3 regions of the Paenibacillus sp. FSL W8-0186 genome follow, and region 2 is predicted to be linked to each of the others. Evidence: a T-box and tRNA genes for the amino acid it is inferred to sense, from the RefSeq annotation. Region 2 holds a T-box; the other regions hold tRNA genes.
The links. The T-box of region 2 lies ahead of ileS (isoleucine--tRNA ligase). A T-box ahead of a tRNA ligase gene usually reads a tRNA of that ligase, here a tRNA-Ile.
Positions count from the first base shown of each region.

Region 1 (6,536 bases), 2.1 Mb from region 2:
ACCGGCATTCTCACTTGTATGCAGTCCACCAGTCCTTCCGGTCCAACTTCAATCCGCATACAACGCTCCCCTACCCCTGATGCAATGCATCAAGCCATAGCTTCGGTGGTGTGTTTAGCCCCGTTACATTTTCGGCGCAGAGTCACTCGACCAGTGAGCTATTACGCACTCTTTAAATGGTGGCTGCTTCTAAGCCAACATCCTGGTTGTCTGTGCAACTCCACATCCTTTCCCACTTAACACACACTTGGGGACCTTAGCTGATGGTCTGGGCTGTTTCCCTCTTGACAATGGATCTTAGCACTCACTGTCTGACTCCCGGTTAATCAGTCTATGGCATTCGGAGTTTGACTGAGCTTGGTAACCCTTGGCGGGCCCCGCACCCAATCAGTGCTCTACCTCCACGACTGTCCTACCGAGGCTAGCCCTAAAGCTATTTCGGGGAGAACCAGCTATCTCCGAGTTCGATTGGAATTTCTCCGCTACCCCCACCTCATCCCCGCATTTTTCAACATACGTGGGTTCGGGCCTCCAGTGCGTGTTACCGCACCTTCACCCTGGACAGGGGTAGATCACCCGGTTTCGGGTCTACGTCCACGTACTAAGTCGCCCTATTCAGACTCGCTTTCGCTGCGGCTTCGGCTCTTCACCTTAACCTTGCACGGGAACGTAACTCGCCGGTTCATTCTACAAAAGGCACGCCATCACCCATCAATAGGGCTCTGACTTCTTGTAAGCACACGGTTTCAGGTTCTTTTTCACTCCCCTTCCGGGGTGCTTTTCACCTTTCCCTCACGGTACTGCTTCACTATCGGTCGCTAGGGAGTATTTAGCCTTACCAGATGGTCCTGGCAGATTCATACGGGGTTTCACGTGCCCCGCACTACTCGGGATCCGTCTCGGAGGGAACAGACTTTCGATTACAGGGCTTTTACCTTCTATGGCCGGCCTTTCCAGACCTGTTCGTCTAACCTCTTCCTTTGTAACTCCATGTGAGACGTCCCACAACCCCAGAGAGCAAGCTCTCTGGTTTAGGCTAATCCGCGTTCGCTCGCCGCTACTGACGGAATCACTTTTGTTTTCTCTTCCTCAGGGTACTTAGATGTTTCAGTTCCCCTGGTATGCCTCTTCACACCCTATGTATTCAGATGTGAGTGACTGCGTATTACCACAGCCGGGTTTCCCCATTCGGACACCCCCGGATCAAAGCTTGCTTACAGCTCCCCGAGGCAGTTTCGTTGTTCGCCACGTCCTTCTTCGGCTCCTAGCGCCTAGGCATCCTCCGTGTGCTCTTAGTAGCTTAACCATAACGCTCTCATTTCGGGCTATTCGCTCTGTTGTACGTTACTTTCCTGATCGAATAAATTCAACCAAGGTGGAAAGTAACTCCCAAAGGATCGCCTATCCCAAAACGTTCGCTAGCTACTTTTAATTAAACTTGTTTTGACACAAGTTCAGCTAAAAGGAATTTTCTAAAACGCAAATTTCGTTTCGTTATCCAGTTTTCAAGGATCAAGTTTCTTTCGCCATTTTACCGGCGGAAGACTATCTTATCAAATCCGTACTCACCATTCAAGAGGTAAGTTATGGAAGAGATATTGTTAATGGTGGAGCCAAGCGGGATCGAACCGCTGACCTCCTGCTTGCAAGGCAGGCGCTCTCCCAGCTGAGCTATGGCCCCATATCCAAGCCCCAAAAAATTTACGGCACACTCTGAAACTTGTCCCGTAACAAATCACGGGAACCTCATCAAGTATGACGCATATTATGGAGTTGTATGGTGGGCCCTAGTGGACTCGAACCACCGACCTCACCCTTATCAGGGGTGCGCTCTAACCAGCTGAGCTAAGGGCCCATACAGGGAATGTTCAATTTAAATAACACCCATAAAACGGGGTGCGCTTGGCGACGTCCTACTCTCCCAGGACCCTGCGGTCCAAGTACCATCGGCGCTGGAGGGCTTAACGGTCGTGTTCGAGATGGGTACGTGTGGAACCCCTCCGCCATTGCCACCAAACGCTTGAGAGTTGAACTCTCAAAACTGACCAACGAGTGAGCGATGTGTTCACTTTGCATTCGCAAAGTGTATCCGGCAGCTTGCGCTGACCGTGATTTGTACCGCTTCGCTACGGAAGCGAGGTACTCCATAGAAAGGAGGTGATCCAGCCGCACCTTCCGATACGGCTACCTTGTTACGACTTCACCCCAATCATCTACCCCACCTTCGGCGGCTGGCCCCTTGCGGTTACCTCACCGACTTCGGGTGTTGTAAACTCTCGTGGTGTGACGGGCGGTGTGTACAAGACCCGGGAACGTATTCACCGCGGCATGCTGATCCGCGATTACTAGCAATTCCGACTTCATGCAGGCGAGTTGCAGCCTGCAATCCGAACTGAGACCAGCTTTGATAGGATTCGCTCCACCTCGCGGTTTCGCTTCCCGTTGTACTGGCCATTGTAGTACGTGTGTAGCCCAGGTCATAAGGGGCATGATGATTTGACGTCATCCCCACCTTCCTCCGGTTTGTCACCGGCAGTCGATCTAGAGTGCCCACCTTTATGTGCTGGCAACTAAACCTAAGGGTTGCGCTCGTTGCGGGACTTAACCCAACATCTCACGACACGAGCTGACGACAACCATGCACCACCTGTCTCCTCTGTCCCGAAGGAAAGGCCTATCTCTAGACCGGTCAGAGGGATGTCAAGACCTGGTAAGGTTCTTCGCGTTGCTTCGAATTAAACCACATACTCCACTGCTTGTGCGGGTCCCCGTCAATTCCTTTGAGTTTCAGTCTTGCGACCGTACTCCCCAGGCGGAATGCTTAATGTGTTAACTTCGGCACCAAGGGTATCGAAACCCCTAACACCTAGCATTCATCGTTTACGGCGTGGACTACCAGGGTATCTAATCCTGTTTGCTACCCACGCTTTCGCGCCTCAGCGTCAGTTACAGCCCAGAGAGTCGCCTTCGCCACTGGTGTTCCTCCACATCTCTACGCATTTCACCGCTACACGTGGAATTCCACTCTCCTCTTCTGCACTCAAGTCACCCAGTTTCCAGTGCGACTCGGAGTTGAGCCCCGAGTTTATACACCAGACTTAAATGACCGCCTGCGCGCGCTTTACGCCCAATAATTCCGGACAACGCTTGCCCCCTACGTATTACCGCGGCTGCTGGCACGTAGTTAGCCGGGGCTTTCTTCTCAGGTACCGTCACTCTCGGAGCAGTTACTCTCCAAGACGTTCTTCCCTGGCAACAGAGCTTTACGATCCGAAAACCTTCATCACTCACGCGGCGTTGCTCCGTCAGACTTTCGTCCATTGCGGAAGATTCCCTACTGCTGCCTCCCGTAGGAGTCTGGGCCGTGTCTCAGTCCCAGTGTGGCCGTTCACCCTCTCAGGCCGGCTACGCATCGTCGCCTTGGTAGGCCTTTACCCCACCAACTAGCTAATGCGCCGTAGGCCCATCTGTAAGTGACAGATTGCTCCGTCTTTCAGCATCCCGCCATGCGGCGAAATGATTTATCCGGTATTAGCTACCGTTTCCGGCAGTTATCCCAGTCTTACAGGCAGGTTGCCTACGTATTACTCACCCGTCCGCCGCTAAGTTATTTCGGAAGCAAGCTTCCAAAATAACTCCGCTCGACTTGCATGTATTAGGCACGCCGCCAGCGTTCGTCCTGAGCCAGGATCAAACTCTCCAATAAAGATGAAAGGCAATTTTACCCGAAGGTAAGATCTCTTTCAGCTAAGGTGTTTGACTTGCTCATTTTGAATCTGACGAGATCAGATTTTCATCTGACTCTATTATTTAGATTTCACTTGCGTGAAACCCGCTCACTCGTTGTTCAGTTTTCAAAGATCAACTTTGTTTCGTGTGTCACCGTTGTTTCAGCAGCGACCTTTATAATATATCATGCTCGCTCTCCTCAAGTCAATACTTTTTTTAAAAAAATATTTACTGATTGACCCTGACAAGCACGGCCAATTGAAGAAGCGATTTATAATGTATCACAGAACTCAATTTAACGTCAACCACGAAATGTGATCATAACATTGTTAATTTAAGCCCCAGCAGTAAACCTACACCAGGCAGGCCAAGAATAAGAACCGTGCTTATCGTGACCGGGTTCATCGGAATATATGTCTCCGTAAGCAGACCCGAGAAATTGACGATATATATTCCCAGTGCAGCCAACACAACATGAAGGCCAAGGCGAGTAAGCCATGCTAATCCCAGCCTGCGCGAAAACACGATATAACCTAGCAGCAGCAATGACCCAATAAGCACTAGAGACAATATCATTTTCATCATTCGTCACCCCTCCTAACAGAAACATATATCGCCTATCAGTCTCGAAGATAGAATCCGTCCTTTGAGTATGACCCAAATTGAAATGGCTCCCATGTCACATTCGCCTGCTTTGCCGCCCTTAAGTGAACCTGGTACCTTCTTTCCGCGGCTTCCAGCGTATATATGGCTATATCTACCTCATCCGCACCCACTGCCTCCTGAAGGGCACAATAAGCCTGTTCCCACTGTCGCCGGGCTTTCATTACCTCACGATACAATTGCTCCTTATATTCAAGCTCATTATCATACTGTCTCATTTTCTTCCTGCTCAGCAGCCATTGCCTCAATTTCACGTTATATCCGCCCCCCCCAGATCGGTATATTTCATGTGTATCGGGAAAGGGACAAACTTAGAACCTACCGCGTACAAATGGGCTATAAAAGCAAAAAAGAAGCCCTGGTCATAACACCAGTGCTTCCGAATCAACCTTCTTTAAAGTTACCTTAATTCACGCCGCCCCTCGAGCGCCTTGGATAAGGTTACTTCATCCGCATACTCCAAGTCGCCGCCGACCGGCAGCCCATGGGCAATCCGGGTAACCCGGATCTCGAACGGCTTCACGAGGCGAGAAATATACATCGCCGTAGCCTCTCCTTCGATGTTGGGGTTAGTCGCCAAAATCAGCTCTTTAACCCGTTCATCGCTAAGACGGTTAAGCAGCTCCTTCAGCCGGATGTCATCCGGACCAAGTCCTTCCATGGGTGAAATAGCGCCTTGCAGTACATGATAGTAACCATCAAACTCTTTTGTCCGTTCCATGGCCACCAAATCCTTGGAGTCCTGGACTACGCAAATTACGGATGCATCCCGCGTCTTGTCCTGGCAAATCCGGCAAGGATCGGTATCCGTAATATTGCAGCATACTGAACAGTAGTGAAGATTCCGTTTGACGCTAACCAGAGCCTTGGCAAAATCAATCACATCGTCTTCCTTCATGTTCAGCACGTGAAACGCCAGCCTCGCGGCCGTCTTAGGGCCGATTCCCGGCAGATGAGTAAAAGCGTCGATCAGCTTGGCGATCGGTTCGGGATAATACAATGAGCGTGATCTCCTTCAGTCTTATAATTAGAACAAGCCTGGAATTTTCATTCCGCCTGTGAATTTACCCATGTCGTTGTTAGCCAGCTCATCCGCTTTGCCAAGCGCATCATTTACCGCGGTCAGCACCAAGTCCTGCAGCATTTCCACGTCGTCCGGATCTACAGCCTCTGGCTTGATATTGATGGACAACACTTTCTTATGTCCGGTCACTTCAACGGTAACTACGCCGCCGCCCGCGCTTCCCTCGACGGTTTTGCTGCCGAGCTCCTCCTGGGCTTTCAGCATTTGCTCCTGCATTTTCTTCACTTGCTTCATCATTTGGTTCATATTGTTCATCTGTCCAACATCTCCTTCTTCTTAGTCATTTATATGTTAATCAGAATTGTACAAAAATCCAGCCTGTTACTCCTTCACAACAACGAGGTCATCCCCAAACATGTTCAAAGCCTCGTCTACCCATGGCTCCTTGCCGCCGCCATCATCCGAGGGCTCTAACTGAAAAGGCTCCTCCTTCGATGTCTCTGACCCAGCGCCTTCAATACTGTCATTCCAGTCCTTGAGCATCATCGTCACCAGACGGTACGGTGAACCCATCACCCGCTCCATTACCATTTCAATGAGCTGCTTGTTCGCAGGCTTCTCTGTAGTTTCGCGGTGAATATCGTTCTTGAATGCGACTAGGATGGCATCATCCAGCACGGAAACGGGCTCGCCGTTCACAAACCAGGCATGAATGGTAATCTTCTCATCCTTAACCCCTTGCAGCACCTGATTCCATTTTCCTTGCACTTCCATGAATTCCGGGCTGCTGCGCTGGGCTACATAGCGGTCAATCCCCGCTGGGATCTTGGCCTTCGAGGCCACGCGAGGCGCCGTCGTCCGCGATGCCGGGCGATTCCCTCTGTTATCCCCGTCTTGGCTTCCGCCACCGAGTCCCCCCTGCATTGCGCGCTCAAGCTTCTTCTCCAGCTCCGCCACCTGCCGGCGAAGCTGCTGAATCTCAGATGGATCGGCAGGGGAGCTCGCAGTAACAGCAGAGGCAGCCTGTACATTAACCGCTTCTTCGCTCTGCGGAATGCTGCAGAGCTTCAAAAGAGCTACCTCAAACAGCGTCTGCGGCTGCAGCGCATATTTCATCTCG
Region 1 covers NZ_CP150207.1:139,237-145,772, reverse strand. Annotated here, with positions in the region: rRNA gene MKX50_RS00685 (23S ribosomal RNA) at 1-1,306, opposite strand, end outside; tRNA gene MKX50_RS00680 (tRNA-Ala) at 1,606-1,681, opposite strand; tRNA gene MKX50_RS00675 (tRNA-Ile) at 1,779-1,855, opposite strand; rRNA gene rrf (5S ribosomal RNA) at 1,901-2,017, opposite strand; rRNA gene MKX50_RS00665 (16S ribosomal RNA) at 2,151-3,706, opposite strand; gene MKX50_RS00660 (pro-sigmaK processing inhibitor BofA family protein) at 4,048-4,311, opposite strand; gene MKX50_RS00655 (DUF2508 family protein) at 4,350-4,646, opposite strand; gene recR (recombination mediator RecR) at 4,793-5,392, opposite strand; gene MKX50_RS00645 (YbaB/EbfC family nucleoid-associated protein) at 5,420-5,731, opposite strand; gene dnaX (DNA polymerase III subunit gamma/tau) at 5,798-6,536, opposite strand, start outside.
Region 1: it encodes a tRNA-Ile, which carries the amino acid that the T-box ahead of ileS (isoleucine--tRNA ligase) is inferred to sense. The anticodon was not compared.

Region 2 (6,536 bases):
GCCGATGAAATCGGCATCTCTCAGGCGCAAGTTTCGAGGCTTGAGAAATCCGCTATTTTACAAATGCAGAAGCACGTTAAGTCTTAAATCATGGGTTCCTTCGGGAGCCCTTTTTTTTGGATTTTAAAGGAAAGAAACCTTTTTCTTATTTGTCCGTCGGGTTCTTTAAATGTTTTGCGGACGATCATCATATATATATTACAAACGATTGGCGGGAGGCTGGCATGAAAATATCTGATTTTCAAACGAAGGATGTCATCAATGTCGTTGACGGCAAAAGGCTGGGGCATATTAGCGATTTAGAGCTTGATCTGCAGCAAGGTGTCATTGAAGCCATCGTGGTTCCGGTCAATACGAAGTTTATGGGCTTGTTTGGGGGAGGGAGCGATCTCATCATTCCCTGGAAAAACATCGTGAAGATCGGTTCGGACGTCGTATTGGTCAAAATGGACGGCTTGGCCCAAAGCGGCGTCCAGCAATTTGAGACGACTGTCTATATCGACCGGGACGGGAGAGCAGAACGCCGAGGTTAGAATTCATGGAATTCGGCGGGCTGCCTCTTCGAAAAGCGGTTCGCCTTATGGTAAACTTGAGTTTGCAGTACCATTTCAGGATATGAAATGATAAAGAGGTGGATGATGGAGCCGTTTAAATGGAAAGCTATAGAAAGGAAGGGCCAGCCCGAAACGTTTATGCTGGAGAGCTGGAGCGGGCTGCTGCCTGGACTAAGCGCCGGCTTTAGCGGCCGAAATGGCGGAATAGGCAGCTCCCCTTACGATTCGCTGAACCTGGCCTACCATGTCGGCGATGATCAGGCCGCTGCGCTGGATAACCGTATCATCCTGGCGGAGTTTCTGGACTTTGAGCCCGGGCAGTGGACCTGCGGCGAGCAGGTTCACGGGACGCATGTTGCTATAGTGAAGGATTCAGATGCAGGCAAAGGTTATTTGGATCGGGAAAGCGCCTTTCAGAATACGGACGGTCTAGTGACCAACGTTCGCGGAGTTTTGCTGACCTCGTTTTATGCCGATTGCGTTCCGCTCTACTTCCTTGACCCTGTCCAGGGAGCCGTAGGCTTGGCTCATGCCGGCTGGAAAGGCACGGTAGGTCATATCGCAGCCGCGGTCATAGAGACGATGGAGAGAGAGTATGGAAGCCGTAGAGAGGATATTCGGGCGGCCATCGGACCGTCAATCGGGGAATGCTGCTACGAGGTCGATGAAGCGGTCATGTCCAAGGTGAGAGCCGGGCTTCCCGCAGGCGAGACGGTCGCTGCGTTCACAGCGCCGTCCGTTAATCCGGACCGATGCATGCTGAACTTGAAAGAATTGAATCGAATCATTATGATAAAAGCAGGAATATTGCCGACTCATATCGAATGTACAACATGGTGTACAAGCTGCCATCCCGATAAGTTCTTCTCTTATCGCAAACAGAACGGAGTAACTGGCAGGATGGCGAGCTGGATTGGCATGAAAGAGAGGTGATCCTTTCTTTGTCGCTCAAAGATCGGATACAGCAGGTGGAACACCGCATCCAAGCAGCTTGCGAACGAAGCGGTCGCCGGCGGGACGACGTCAACGTCGTCGCAGTGACGAAGTATGTAGGCCTGGAGACGACAGGCATGCTGCTGGATGAAGGCATCGTTCATATCGGCGAGAACCGTCCGCAGAACGCGGTTCCTAAATGGGAGGCGCTGGAAGGACGGGGAGTATGGCATTTCATCGGCCATTTGCAGACCAATAAAGTAAGGGACGTCATTGGCAAATTTCAATATATTCATTCCTTGGATCGTCTGTCCTTAGCCAAGGAGCTAGAGAAGAGGGCAGCAGCTCAAGGGATTACCGTTTCTGCGTTTCTGCAGGTGAACGTATCCGGGGAAAGTTCCAAGCATGGAGTTAGCCCTGAAGAGGCGGCTGATTTGCTGAGGGAAATCGCCTCTTATCCTCACATCAGAATAATTGGACTTATGACTATGGCGCCGATCGAGGATAACCCGGAGCTGACACGGCCGGTATTCCGGGGACTCCGCGAGCTAAGGGATCGGCTGAATGCCCAGAAAATTACGAAGGAACCGTTAACCGAGCTGTCGATGGGGATGTCGGGAGATTTTGAAGTAGCGATTGAGGAAGGAGCGACATGGGTGCGCTTGGGTACAATTCTAGTAGGGAAAGGGGAGGAGATGTAATGGGAGTTATGAATCGGTTTATGAATTTTCTGGGCCTTCAGGAAGAAGAAGAAATCGTGGAGCGCGAGAAGCTTCAGGAGCAAGAGGAAGCCGAGTTTGAAGCTCCTAGCTTCGAGGCTCGGCGGAATCAGAAGTTGAATAATGTAGTCAGTATCCATTCCCAGAAGAACGTGAAGGTTATCCTGTATGAGCCGCGTTCTTACGATGAGGCGCAGGAAATCGCAGATCATTTGCGCTCGCATCGGTCTGTCGTCGTGAACCTGCAAAGGGTCCGCAACGATCAGGCGATGCGCATTATTGATTTTCTCAGCGGCACGATCTATGCGCTCAGCGGCAGCATTTCCAAAATCGGCGGCAACATATTTCTCTGTACCCCGGATACGGTAGAAATACAAGGCTCGATTACGGAAATTCTGACCGAAGAACACGAATATAACAGAATGAGGTGAAGGCAGCTTGGGATTTGATATTTATCGCTTGATTTGGACGCTGCATGATATATATTTTTACATGATTTTGATTTATATTTTGATGTCATGGGTGCCAAACGCCCGTGAGAGCTTTATTGGAGAACTGCTTGGCAAGGTGGTCGAGCCCTTTTTGGCCCCGTTCAGACGCTTTATTCCGCCGATTATGGGTATGATCGACATTTCGCCGATCGTCGCTATTTTCGTACTGCGGATGGCCGTTTTCGGCTTGATTGGCGTGCTGAGCTACGTGCTGGGGTAACGGTAGCGTATGCGGTCTAACATCCATGAACATTTTCTCCCGGAAGAGCGCCCGTTCGTTGACCGGGCCTGGGAGTGGGTTGTGAATGCAGGGGATTATCATGAAGCGAAATTGAGCGACTTCCTTGACCCGCGGCATTGCCACATCGTGGAGAGCCTGGCGAATCGCCATGCCGATGTCCGTATCCGGTTGGATGGCGGGTTCCCGGAGGCGGAACGGAAGCGGGCGCTGATCGCACCCGATTACCGGGAAATTGAGGCGGAGCCGATGAACATGAAGGTGCTCAGCATCACGTCGGATGACCAGAAACTGGCTTCGCTTCAGCACGGCGATTATTTGGGAGCCATTTTGGGGCTCGGGCTCAAAAGGGATAAAATCGGCGACATTCATGTCCGCGAAGACGGATGCCATGTCATTGTGGCCGAGGAAATCTCCGCCTTTTTGGATATGAATTTGCGCCAGGTGCACCGGGTGAGCGTGGCGACCGAGGTGCTGGGACTCGAGGCGCTTAGAACGGCAGACGCTGTGCTGGAGCCGCTGGATATCACGGTGGCTTCTTTACGTTTGGACGGGGTCGCAAGCGACGTGTTCCGTTTGAGCCGGAGCAAAATCGTCGTGCCAATCAGGGCGGGCCGCTGCCGGGTGAACTGGAAGACGGAGGAGGATCCGTCCAAACCGTTAAAACCAGGCGACATTGTAGCGCTCCAAGGATTCGGCAGATTCAAGGTGTTGGAGGCGGACGGCATGACGAAAAAGGGCAGACACCGTGTCCGAATTGGTAAATTTGTGTGAAGGCTTTGCAGGAGTTCGGGGATTCCTGTCGAATTTAACAACAACACTTGTGCTGTAATGCTTCTATTTAACAGAAGCTTCGAATTTTCTAGGAGGTGCGCAACATGCCATTAACGCCGCTGGATATACATAATAAAGAATTCTCCAGACGTATTCGCGGTTACGATGAAGATGAAGTCAATGAATTTCTTGATCAGGTGATCAAGGATTACGAGATCGTGATCCGAGAGAATAAGGAGCTCCAGAGCCAGCTGCTGGCCGTGCAGGAGCGGTTGGATCATTTTGCAAATATTGAAGAAACACTCAGCAAGACGATCATCGTGGCGCAGGAAGCGGCGGATGAAGTGAAGAACAACGCTAAGAAGGAAGCGCAGCTCATCGTAAAGGAAGCTGAGAAGAACGCCGATCGGATCGTCAATGAATCGCTGGCGAAATCGCGCAAAATCGCGATGGAAGTCGAGGAACTGAAGAAGCAGGCTTCGATTTATCGCGCCCGGTTCCGTACGCTGGTCGAGGCCCAGCTCGATCTGCTCAGCCACGATGGCTGGGAGTCGCTTGAAGACCGTGAACGGCTTGAGGATCGCGACCGTGAACGCGACCGTGAAATTAAGGAGATTTACTAAAACGTCTGCCTTGTTGACAGAGCGGGGCATCATAAGTTATAACTATAGACATATTAAATTGTGTATATAGATTTGATGATGGGAACCAGTACGCTGTGGTTTTGTTCTCAGAGAGTTGACGAATTGCTGCGAGTCAACGTTCAAGACACAGACGGAATATCATCCCGGAGAAGATGAGCTGAGATTTCCGCCGTGGAAAGCGTAAGCTATATCCGGCTGCCGGCCGTTATACCGGCCCCATATGAAGCGTATGGGATCAGAGTGCCATGCTGTCCGAGCCGGAGCGTTCCGGAGGGGATGCAGTATGGAACAAGGGTGGTAACGCGAGATAAGAGTCTCGTCCCTTTTGGGGCGGGGCTTTTTTTGTTGCCTGTAGAGGTTGCTGCAGCCTGTTAGATTTTAAAGCTAATAATATGCATTGAAAGGAAGTCGCTACAAAATGAGAAAAGTAGATGTCAAAGAACCAGCGCGCGCCCGCGATCAGCGTATCCTGGCCAAATGGAAGCAGGAAAATACGTTCAAACGCAGCATGGAAAACCGTGAAGGCCGCCCGAACTATGTATTCTATGAAGGTCCGCCTACCGCAAACGGCGCTCCGCATATCGGCCACGTTCTAGGCCGTGTAATCAAGGACTTTATCGGCCGTTATCAGACGATGAACGGCTACCGCGTGGTCCGCAAAGCCGGCTGGGATACACACGGATTGCCGGTTGAGCTTGGCGTCGAGAAGCAGCTCGGTATTTCTGGCAAGCAGGAAATCGAGAAATACGGTGTCGAGAAGTTCGTGAAGAAGTGTAAGGATAGCGTGTTCGAATACGAGAAGCAATGGCGTGAATTGACGGAAGGGATCGCCTACTGGACTGATCTCGATAATCCGTATATCACCTTGCAAAATTCATATATCGAAAGCGTGTGGAATATTTTGTCCACCATTCACCAGAAGGGGCTGCTGTACCGCGGTCATCGCGTAAGCCCGTACTGCCCGTGCTGCCAAACGACGCTCAGCTCCCATGAGGTTGCTCAAGGCTATGAAGACGTCAAGGATTTGAGCGCTACGGCGAAGTTCAAACTTAAGGACAGCGGCGAATATGTGCTTGCCTGGACGACGACGCCTTGGACGCTGCCTTCGCACGTGGCCCTTGCCGTAAATCCGGAATTGGAATACGTTCGTGCGAAGCAGGACGACGGCGTATATATCGTTGCCAAAAATCTGGCGGACGACGTGCTCAAAGGCGAATTCGAGATCTTGTCCACGTTAACGGGAGCCGAGCTTGTTGGCAAATCCTATACTCCGCCATTTAACTACGTTTCGCCGGAGAACGGACTCGTCATACTTGGCGCAGACTTCGTCACGGATGCGAGCGGTACAGGGATCGTTCATATGGCCCCTGCTCATGGCGAAGACGACTATAGAGTGTGCCGCGAGAATAAGGTAGAATTCGTCAGCGTCGTCAACTCGCAAGGACGCTATACGGACGAGGTGACAGAATTTGCTGGCCGCTTCGTGAAGGACTGCGATCTCGACATCGTCAAATGGCTCTCGGAACGAGGACTGCTGTATTCTAAAGAAAAATACGAGCACAGCTATCCATTCTGCTGGCGCTGTAAATCGCCGCTGCTCTACTATGCGATGGAGAGCTGGTTTATTGAGACGACCGCGGTCAAGGATCAGCTCATCGCCAACAACAATAATGTGCAATGGTATCCAGGTCATATCCGCGAAGGCCGCTTTGGCAAGTTCCTCGAGGATCTGGTTGATTGGAACATCAGCCGCAACCGTTATTGGGGCACCCCGCTGAATGTCTGGGTGTGCAGCTCCTGTAAGGGCGAATACGCTCCTTCGAGCCATAAGGATTTGCGTGATCATGCCGTTGGTCATGTATCCGAGGATCTTGAGCTGCACAAGCCTTACGTGGATGAGGTGAAGCTCCATTGCCCGCACTGCGACGGCGGAATCATGGAGCGCACATCCGAGGTAATCGACGTCTGGTTCGATAGCGGCTCGATGCCGTTCGCCCAGTATCATTACCCGTTCGGTGATCAAAAAGTATTCGAGGAGCAGTACCCGGCCGATATGATTTGCGAAGGGATCGACCAGACGCGCGGCTGGTTCTACAGCTTGCTTGCTGTATCGACGCTCTTTAATGGCAAGGCACCTTATAAGGCAGTCATTTCGACAGGGCATATTCTTGACGAGAATGGAC
Region 2 covers NZ_CP150207.1:3,655,539-3,662,074, reverse strand. Annotated here, with positions in the region: gene sigG (RNA polymerase sporulation sigma factor SigG) at 1-87, shown strand, start outside; gene MKX50_RS16595 (YlmC/YmxH family sporulation protein) at 225-533, shown strand; gene pgeF (peptidoglycan editing factor PgeF) at 693-1,487, shown strand; gene MKX50_RS16585 (YggS family pyridoxal phosphate-dependent enzyme) at 1,496-2,188, shown strand; gene MKX50_RS16580 (cell division protein SepF) at 2,188-2,637, shown strand; gene MKX50_RS16575 (YggT family protein) at 2,645-2,917, shown strand; gene MKX50_RS16570 (YlmH/Sll1252 family protein) at 2,927-3,709, shown strand; gene MKX50_RS16565 (DivIVA domain-containing protein) at 3,814-4,332, shown strand; T-box leader at 4,399-4,680, shown strand; gene ileS (isoleucine--tRNA ligase) at 4,772-6,536, shown strand, end outside.

Region 3 (6,536 bases), 1.0 Mb from region 2:
CGCTTCACTTTGTGGGGTATCTTGGATAAGCCCTCGACCGATTAGTACCTGTCAGCTCCATACATTGCTGCACTTCCACCTCAGGCCTATCAACCTCGTCGTCTTCAAGGGGTCTTACTAATTGGGAAATCTCATCTTGAGGAGGGCTTCACGCTTAGATGCTTTCAGCGTTTATCCCATCCGCACGTAGCTACCCAGCTATGCTCCTGGCGGAACAACTGGTGCACCAGCGGTGCGTCCATCCCGGTCCTCTCGTACTAAGGACAGCTCCTCTCAAATTTCCTACGCCCACGACAGATAGGGACCGAACTGTCTCACGACGTTCTGAACCCAGCTCGCGTACCGCTTTAATGGGCGAACAGCCCAACCCTTGGGACCTACTTCAGCCCCAGGATGCGATGAGCCGACATCGAGGTGCCAAACCTCCCCGTCGATGTGGACTCTTGGGGGAGATAAGCCTGTTATCCCCAGGGTAGCTTTTATCCGTTGAGCGATGGCCCTTCCATGCGGTACCACCGGATCACTAAGCCCGACTTTCGTCCCTGCTCGACTTGTCAGTCTCGCAGTCAAGCTCCCTTTTGCCTTTGCACTCTGCGAATGATTTCCAACCATTCTGAGGGAACCTTGGGGCGCCTCCGTTACTCTTTAGGAGGCGACCGCCCCAGTCAAACTACCCACCTGACACTGTCCCCGAACCGGATCACGGTCCTAGGTTAGAACTTCGATACGATCAGGGTGGTATCCCAACGATGCCTCCACCGAAGCTGGCGCTCCGGATTCTTAGGCTCCCACCTATCCTGTACAAATCGCATCAAAGTTCAATATCAAGCTGTAGTAAAGCTCCATGGGGTCTTTCCGTCTTGTCGCGGGTAACCTGCATCTTCACAGGTATTAAAATTTCACCGGATCTCTCGTTGAGACAGCGCCCAAGTCGTTACGCCATTCGTGCGGGTCAGAATTTACCTGACAAGGAATTTCGCTACCTTAGGACCGTTATAGTTACGGCCGCCGTTTACTGGGGCTTCGGTTCACAGCTTCGGGATTGCTCCCTAACCGCTCCCCTTAACCTTCCAGCACCGGGCAGGCGTCAGCCCGTATACTTCGCCTTACGGCTTCGCACAGACCTGTGTTTTTGCTAAACAGTCGCTTGGGCCTTTTCACTGCGGCCCCCTCGTGCTATTCACACTACCGGGGCACCCCTTCTCCCAAAGTTACGGGGTCATTTTGCCGAGTTCCTTAACGAGAGTTCTTCCGCGCGCCTTAGAATTCTCTTCTCGCCTACCTGTGTCGGTTTGCGGTACGGGCACCTTCTCCTGGCTAGAGGCTTTTCTTGGCAGTGTGAGATCATGACCTTCGGTACTGTAAATTTTCCCTCCCCATCACAGCCCAGCCTTACGATGTGCGGATTTGCCTACACATCAGCCTCACTGCTTGGACGAGCATCCATCAGCTCGCGTCACTACCCTACTGCGTCACCCCATCGCTCATAACGGATTACGGTGGTACAGGAATTTCAACCTGTTGTCCTTCGACTACGCCTTTCGGCCTCGCCTTAGGTCCCGACTTACCCTGAGCGGACGAACCTTCCTCAGGAAACCTTGGGCTTTCGGCGGATCAGATTCTCACTGATCTTTTCGTTACTCATACCGGCATTCTCACTTGTATGCAGTCCACCAGTCCTTCCGGTCCAACTTCAATCCGCATACAACGCTCCCCTACCCCTGATGCAATGCATCAAGCCATAGCTTCGGTGGTGTGTTTAGCCCCGTTACATTTTCGGCGCAGAGTCACTCGACCAGTGAGCTATTACGCACTCTTTAAATGGTGGCTGCTTCTAAGCCAACATCCTGGTTGTCTGTGCAACTCCACATCCTTTCCCACTTAACACACACTTGGGGACCTTAGCTGATGGTCTGGGCTGTTTCCCTCTTGACAATGGATCTTAGCACTCACTGTCTGACTCCCGGTTAATCAGTCTATGGCATTCGGAGTTTGACTGAGCTTGGTAACCCTTGGCGGGCCCCGCACCCAATCAGTGCTCTACCTCCACGACTGTCCTACCGAGGCTAGCCCTAAAGCTATTTCGGGGAGAACCAGCTATCTCCGAGTTCGATTGGAATTTCTCCGCTACCCCCACCTCATCCCCGCATTTTTCAACATACGTGGGTTCGGGCCTCCAGTGCGTGTTACCGCACCTTCACCCTGGACAGGGGTAGATCACCCGGTTTCGGGTCTACGTCCACGTACTAAGTCGCCCTATTCAGACTCGCTTTCGCTGCGGCTTCGGCTCTTCACCTTAACCTTGCACGGGAACGTAACTCGCCGGTTCATTCTACAAAAGGCACGCCATCACCCATAAATAGGGCTCTGACTTCTTGTAAGCACACGGTTTCAGGTTCTTTTTCACTCCCCTCCCGGGGTGCTTTTCACCTTTCCCTCACGGTACTGCTTCACTATCGGTCGCTAGGGAGTATTTAGCCTTACCAGATGGTCCTGGCAGATTCATACGGGGTTTCACGTGCCCCGCACTACTCGGGATCCGTCTCGGAGGGAACAGACTTTCGATTACAGGGCTTTTACCTTCTATGGCCGGCCTTTCCAGACCTGTTCGTCTAACCTCTTCCTTTGTAACTCCATGTGAGACGTCCCACAACCCCAGAGAGCAAGCTCTCTGGTTTAGGCTAATCCGCGTTCGCTCGCCGCTACTGACGGAATCACTTTTGTTTTCTCTTCCTCAGGGTACTTAGATGTTTCAGTTCCCCTGGTATGCCTCTTCACACCCTATGTATTCAGATGTGAGTGACTGCGTATTACCACAGCCGGGTTTCCCCATTCGGACACCCCCGGATCAAAGCTTGCTTACAGCTCCCCGAGGCAGTTTCGTTGTTCGCCACGTCCTTCTTCGGCTCCTAGCGCCTAGGCATCCTCCGTGTGCTCTTAGTAGCTTAACCATATCGCTCTCATTTTGGGCTATTCGCTCTGTTGTCCGTCACTTTCCTGATCGAATAAATTCAACCAAGGTGGAAAGTAACTCCCAAAGGATCGCCTATCCCAAAACGTTCGCTAGCTACTTTTAATTAAACTTGTTTTGACACAAGTTCAGCTAAAAGGAATTTTCTAAAACGCAAATTTCGTTTCGTATATCCAGTTTTCAAGGATCAAGTTTCTTTCGCCATTTGACTGGCGGAAGACTATCTTATCAAATCCGCACTCACCATTCAAGCGGTAAGTTATGGAAGAGATATTGTTTATGGTGGAGCCAAGCGGGATCGAACCGCTGACCTCCTGCTTGCAAGGCAGGCGCTCTCCCAGCTGAGCTATGGCCCCATATCACTCCAATAAGAAGCGTAAGCAAATATGGAGTTGTATGGTGGGCCCTAGTGGACTCGAACCACCGACCTCACCCTTATCAGGGGTGCGCTCTAACCAGCTGAGCTAAGGGCCCATACAAGGAATGTTCAATTTAAATAACACCCATAAAACGGGGTGCGCTTGGCGACGTCCTACTCTCCCAGGACCCTGCGGTCCAAGTACCATCGGCGCTGGAGGGCTTAACGGTCGTGTTCGAGATGGGTACGTGTGGAACCCCTCCGCCATTGCCACCAAACGCTTGAGAGTTGAACTCTCAAAACTGACCAACGAGCGAGCTAAATTTGTACCGCTTCGCTGCGGAAGCGAGGTACTCCATAGAAAGGAGGTGATCCAGCCGCACCTTCCGATACGGCTACCTTGTTACGACTTCACCCCAATCATCTACCCCACCTTCGGCGGCTGGCCCCTTGCGGTTACCTCACCGACTTCGGGTGTTGTAAACTCTCGTGGTGTGACGGGCGGTGTGTACAAGACCCGGGAACGTATTCACCGCGGCATGCTGATCCGCGATTACTAGCAATTCCGACTTCATGCAGGCGAGTTGCAGCCTGCAATCCGAACTGAGACCAGCTTTGATAGGATTCGCTCCACCTCGCGGTTTCGCTTCCCGTTGTACTGGCCATTGTAGTACGTGTGTAGCCCAGGTCATAAGGGGCATGATGATTTGACGTCATCCCCACCTTCCTCCGGTTTGTCACCGGCAGTCGATCTAGAGTGCCCACCTTCATGTGCTGGCAACTAAACCTAAGGGTTGCGCTCGTTGCGGGACTTAACCCAACATCTCACGACACGAGCTGACGACAACCATGCACCACCTGTCTCCTCTGTCCCGAAGGAAAGGCACATCTCTGCGCCGGTCAGAGGGATGTCAAGACCTGGTAAGGTTCTTCGCGTTGCTTCGAATTAAACCACATACTCCACTGCTTGTGCGGGTCCCCGTCAATTCCTTTGAGTTTCAGTCTTGCGACCGTACTCCCCAGGCGGAATGCTTAATGTGTTAACTTCGGCACCAAGGGTATCGAAACCCCTAACACCTAGCATTCATCGTTTACGGCGTGGACTACCAGGGTATCTAATCCTGTTTGCTACCCACGCTTTCGCGCCTCAGCGTCAGTTACAGCCCAGAGAGTCGCCTTCGCCACTGGTGTTCCTCCACATCTCTACGCATTTCACCGCTACACGTGGAATTCCACTCTCCTCTTCTGCACTCAAGTCACCCAGTTTCCAGTGCGACTCGGAGTTGAGCCCCGAGTTTATACACCAGACTTAAATGACCGCCTGCGCGCGCTTTACGCCCAATAATTCCGGACAACGCTTGCCCCCTACGTATTACCGCGGCTGCTGGCACGTAGTTAGCCGGGGCTTTCTTCTCAGGTACCGTCACTCTCAGAGCAGTTACTCTCCAAGACGTTCTTCCCTGGCAACAGAGCTTTACGATCCGAAAACCTTCATCACTCACGCGGCGTTGCTCCGTCAGACTTTCGTCCATTGCGGAAGATTCCCTACTGCTGCCTCCCGTAGGAGTCTGGGCCGTGTCTCAGTCCCAGTGTGGCCGTTCACCCTCTCAGGCCGGCTACGCATCGTCGCCTTGGTAGGCCTTTACCCCACCAACTAGCTAATGCGCCGTAGGCCCATCTGTAAGTGACAGATTGCTCCGTCTTTCAGCATCCCGCCATGCGGCGAAATGATTTATCCGGTATTAGCTACCGTTTCCGGCAGTTATCCCAGTCTTACAGGCAGGTTGCCTACGTATTACTCACCCGTCCGCCGCTAAGTTATTTCGGAAGCAAGCTTCCAAAATAACTCCGCTCGACTTGCATGTATTAGGCACGCCGCCAGCGTTCGTCCTGAGCCAGGATCAAACTCTCCAATAAAGGATGAAAGCATCGCATATCCAATGGATGGGATCTTTCATCCGAGATGAAAGGAAGTTTTACCAATGGTAAAATCTCTTTCAGCTAAGGTGTTTGACTTGCTCATTTTGAATCTGACGAGATCAGATTTGCATCTGACTCTATTATTTAGATTTCACTTCCGTGAAACCCGCTCACTCGTTGTTCAGTTTTCAAAGATCAACCTTGTTTCGCGTGTCGCCGTTGTTTCAGCAGCGACTCTTATAATATATCACGTTCGCCCGAATTAAGTCAACAAGTTTTTTTAAAAACTTTTTTAGGCTGCTGCCTGTATATGTTTCTTCAGAACTTGCTGCCTTGAAGGGGCGAGATTTAATTTAACACAGATTATACAGAAGAGTCAATCTCTATTTATATTTATTTTATTGGAAATGAATGACTTCATAATTTGCTTGCTAAATACTTGATCTCACGGTCCTCGCCGCCGCATCCTTTCGGATCTCTTGTAACCTCTTTCGCCAAGGAGTGGTGCACCAGCTTGCGCAGTATCATCGGAACTTCCTCACTGACATGAACAAGCTCGGGCAATTGTCTAAGCTCTTGAATGCTCCACCCCTCTTTGCGGCTTGATAATATGCGAAGCAGCACCGCACAGCAGTCGGCCATTTTGGATATGATTGTGAACTCACAAGCCAGAAGCACCAGCTGAATGCGCTGTTCCAATGTCTCTTTATTATCCGTCAATTCGTCAAACAATTTATAAACGACGGAATTAAGGGGACGCACCTGTTCCCACACGCTATTCTCCGGCAGCATTCCCTGTTCGATCAATTCGATCCTAGCATAATGCTTCAAAGCCTGAAGTACATGGTAATAAGCATCGAGGAAATCAAGATCCTGGGTATATCGCTTCGCTTCTATATACACTTTCAGAAACTTGGCAAATTCAATAAACTTGCGTTGTTCCTTCATATCCTCCCCAAAATCAATTATTTCCTTGCGCAATCGAGCCAATTCCCCTTCAACATCCCAAATAATTTCTCCATGTAAAAAACACTGTACAATTTCCCGGTTCTCACCGGTCATTACCCAGCGTTTTAAATCATTGTTACCGATATAGAGCAACTGGTATTGAGCATCTCCGTTCGTGCAATGTTCAATTTCGATGCCAGCTTCATTTCGCCCTTCACATACCGTAATAACAACCAGTTCAAAGTCGTATACTAGCGAACTGCGATATTCCCCTTTGTCATGACGGTATCCGATAGCGCCTAAGGCTTGCCGGCCGACGCTGTCTTCATCAACCAATGA
Region 3 covers NZ_CP150207.1:4,681,802-4,688,337, forward strand. Annotated here, with positions in the region: rRNA gene MKX50_RS20995 (23S ribosomal RNA) at 22-2,951, opposite strand; tRNA gene MKX50_RS21000 (tRNA-Ala) at 3,252-3,327, opposite strand; tRNA gene MKX50_RS21005 (tRNA-Ile) at 3,369-3,445, opposite strand; rRNA gene rrf (5S ribosomal RNA) at 3,491-3,607, opposite strand; rRNA gene MKX50_RS21015 (16S ribosomal RNA) at 3,691-5,246, opposite strand; gene MKX50_RS21020 (nucleotidyltransferase-like protein) at 5,667-6,536, opposite strand, start outside.
Region 3: it encodes a tRNA-Ile, which carries the amino acid that the T-box ahead of ileS (isoleucine--tRNA ligase) is inferred to sense. The anticodon was not compared.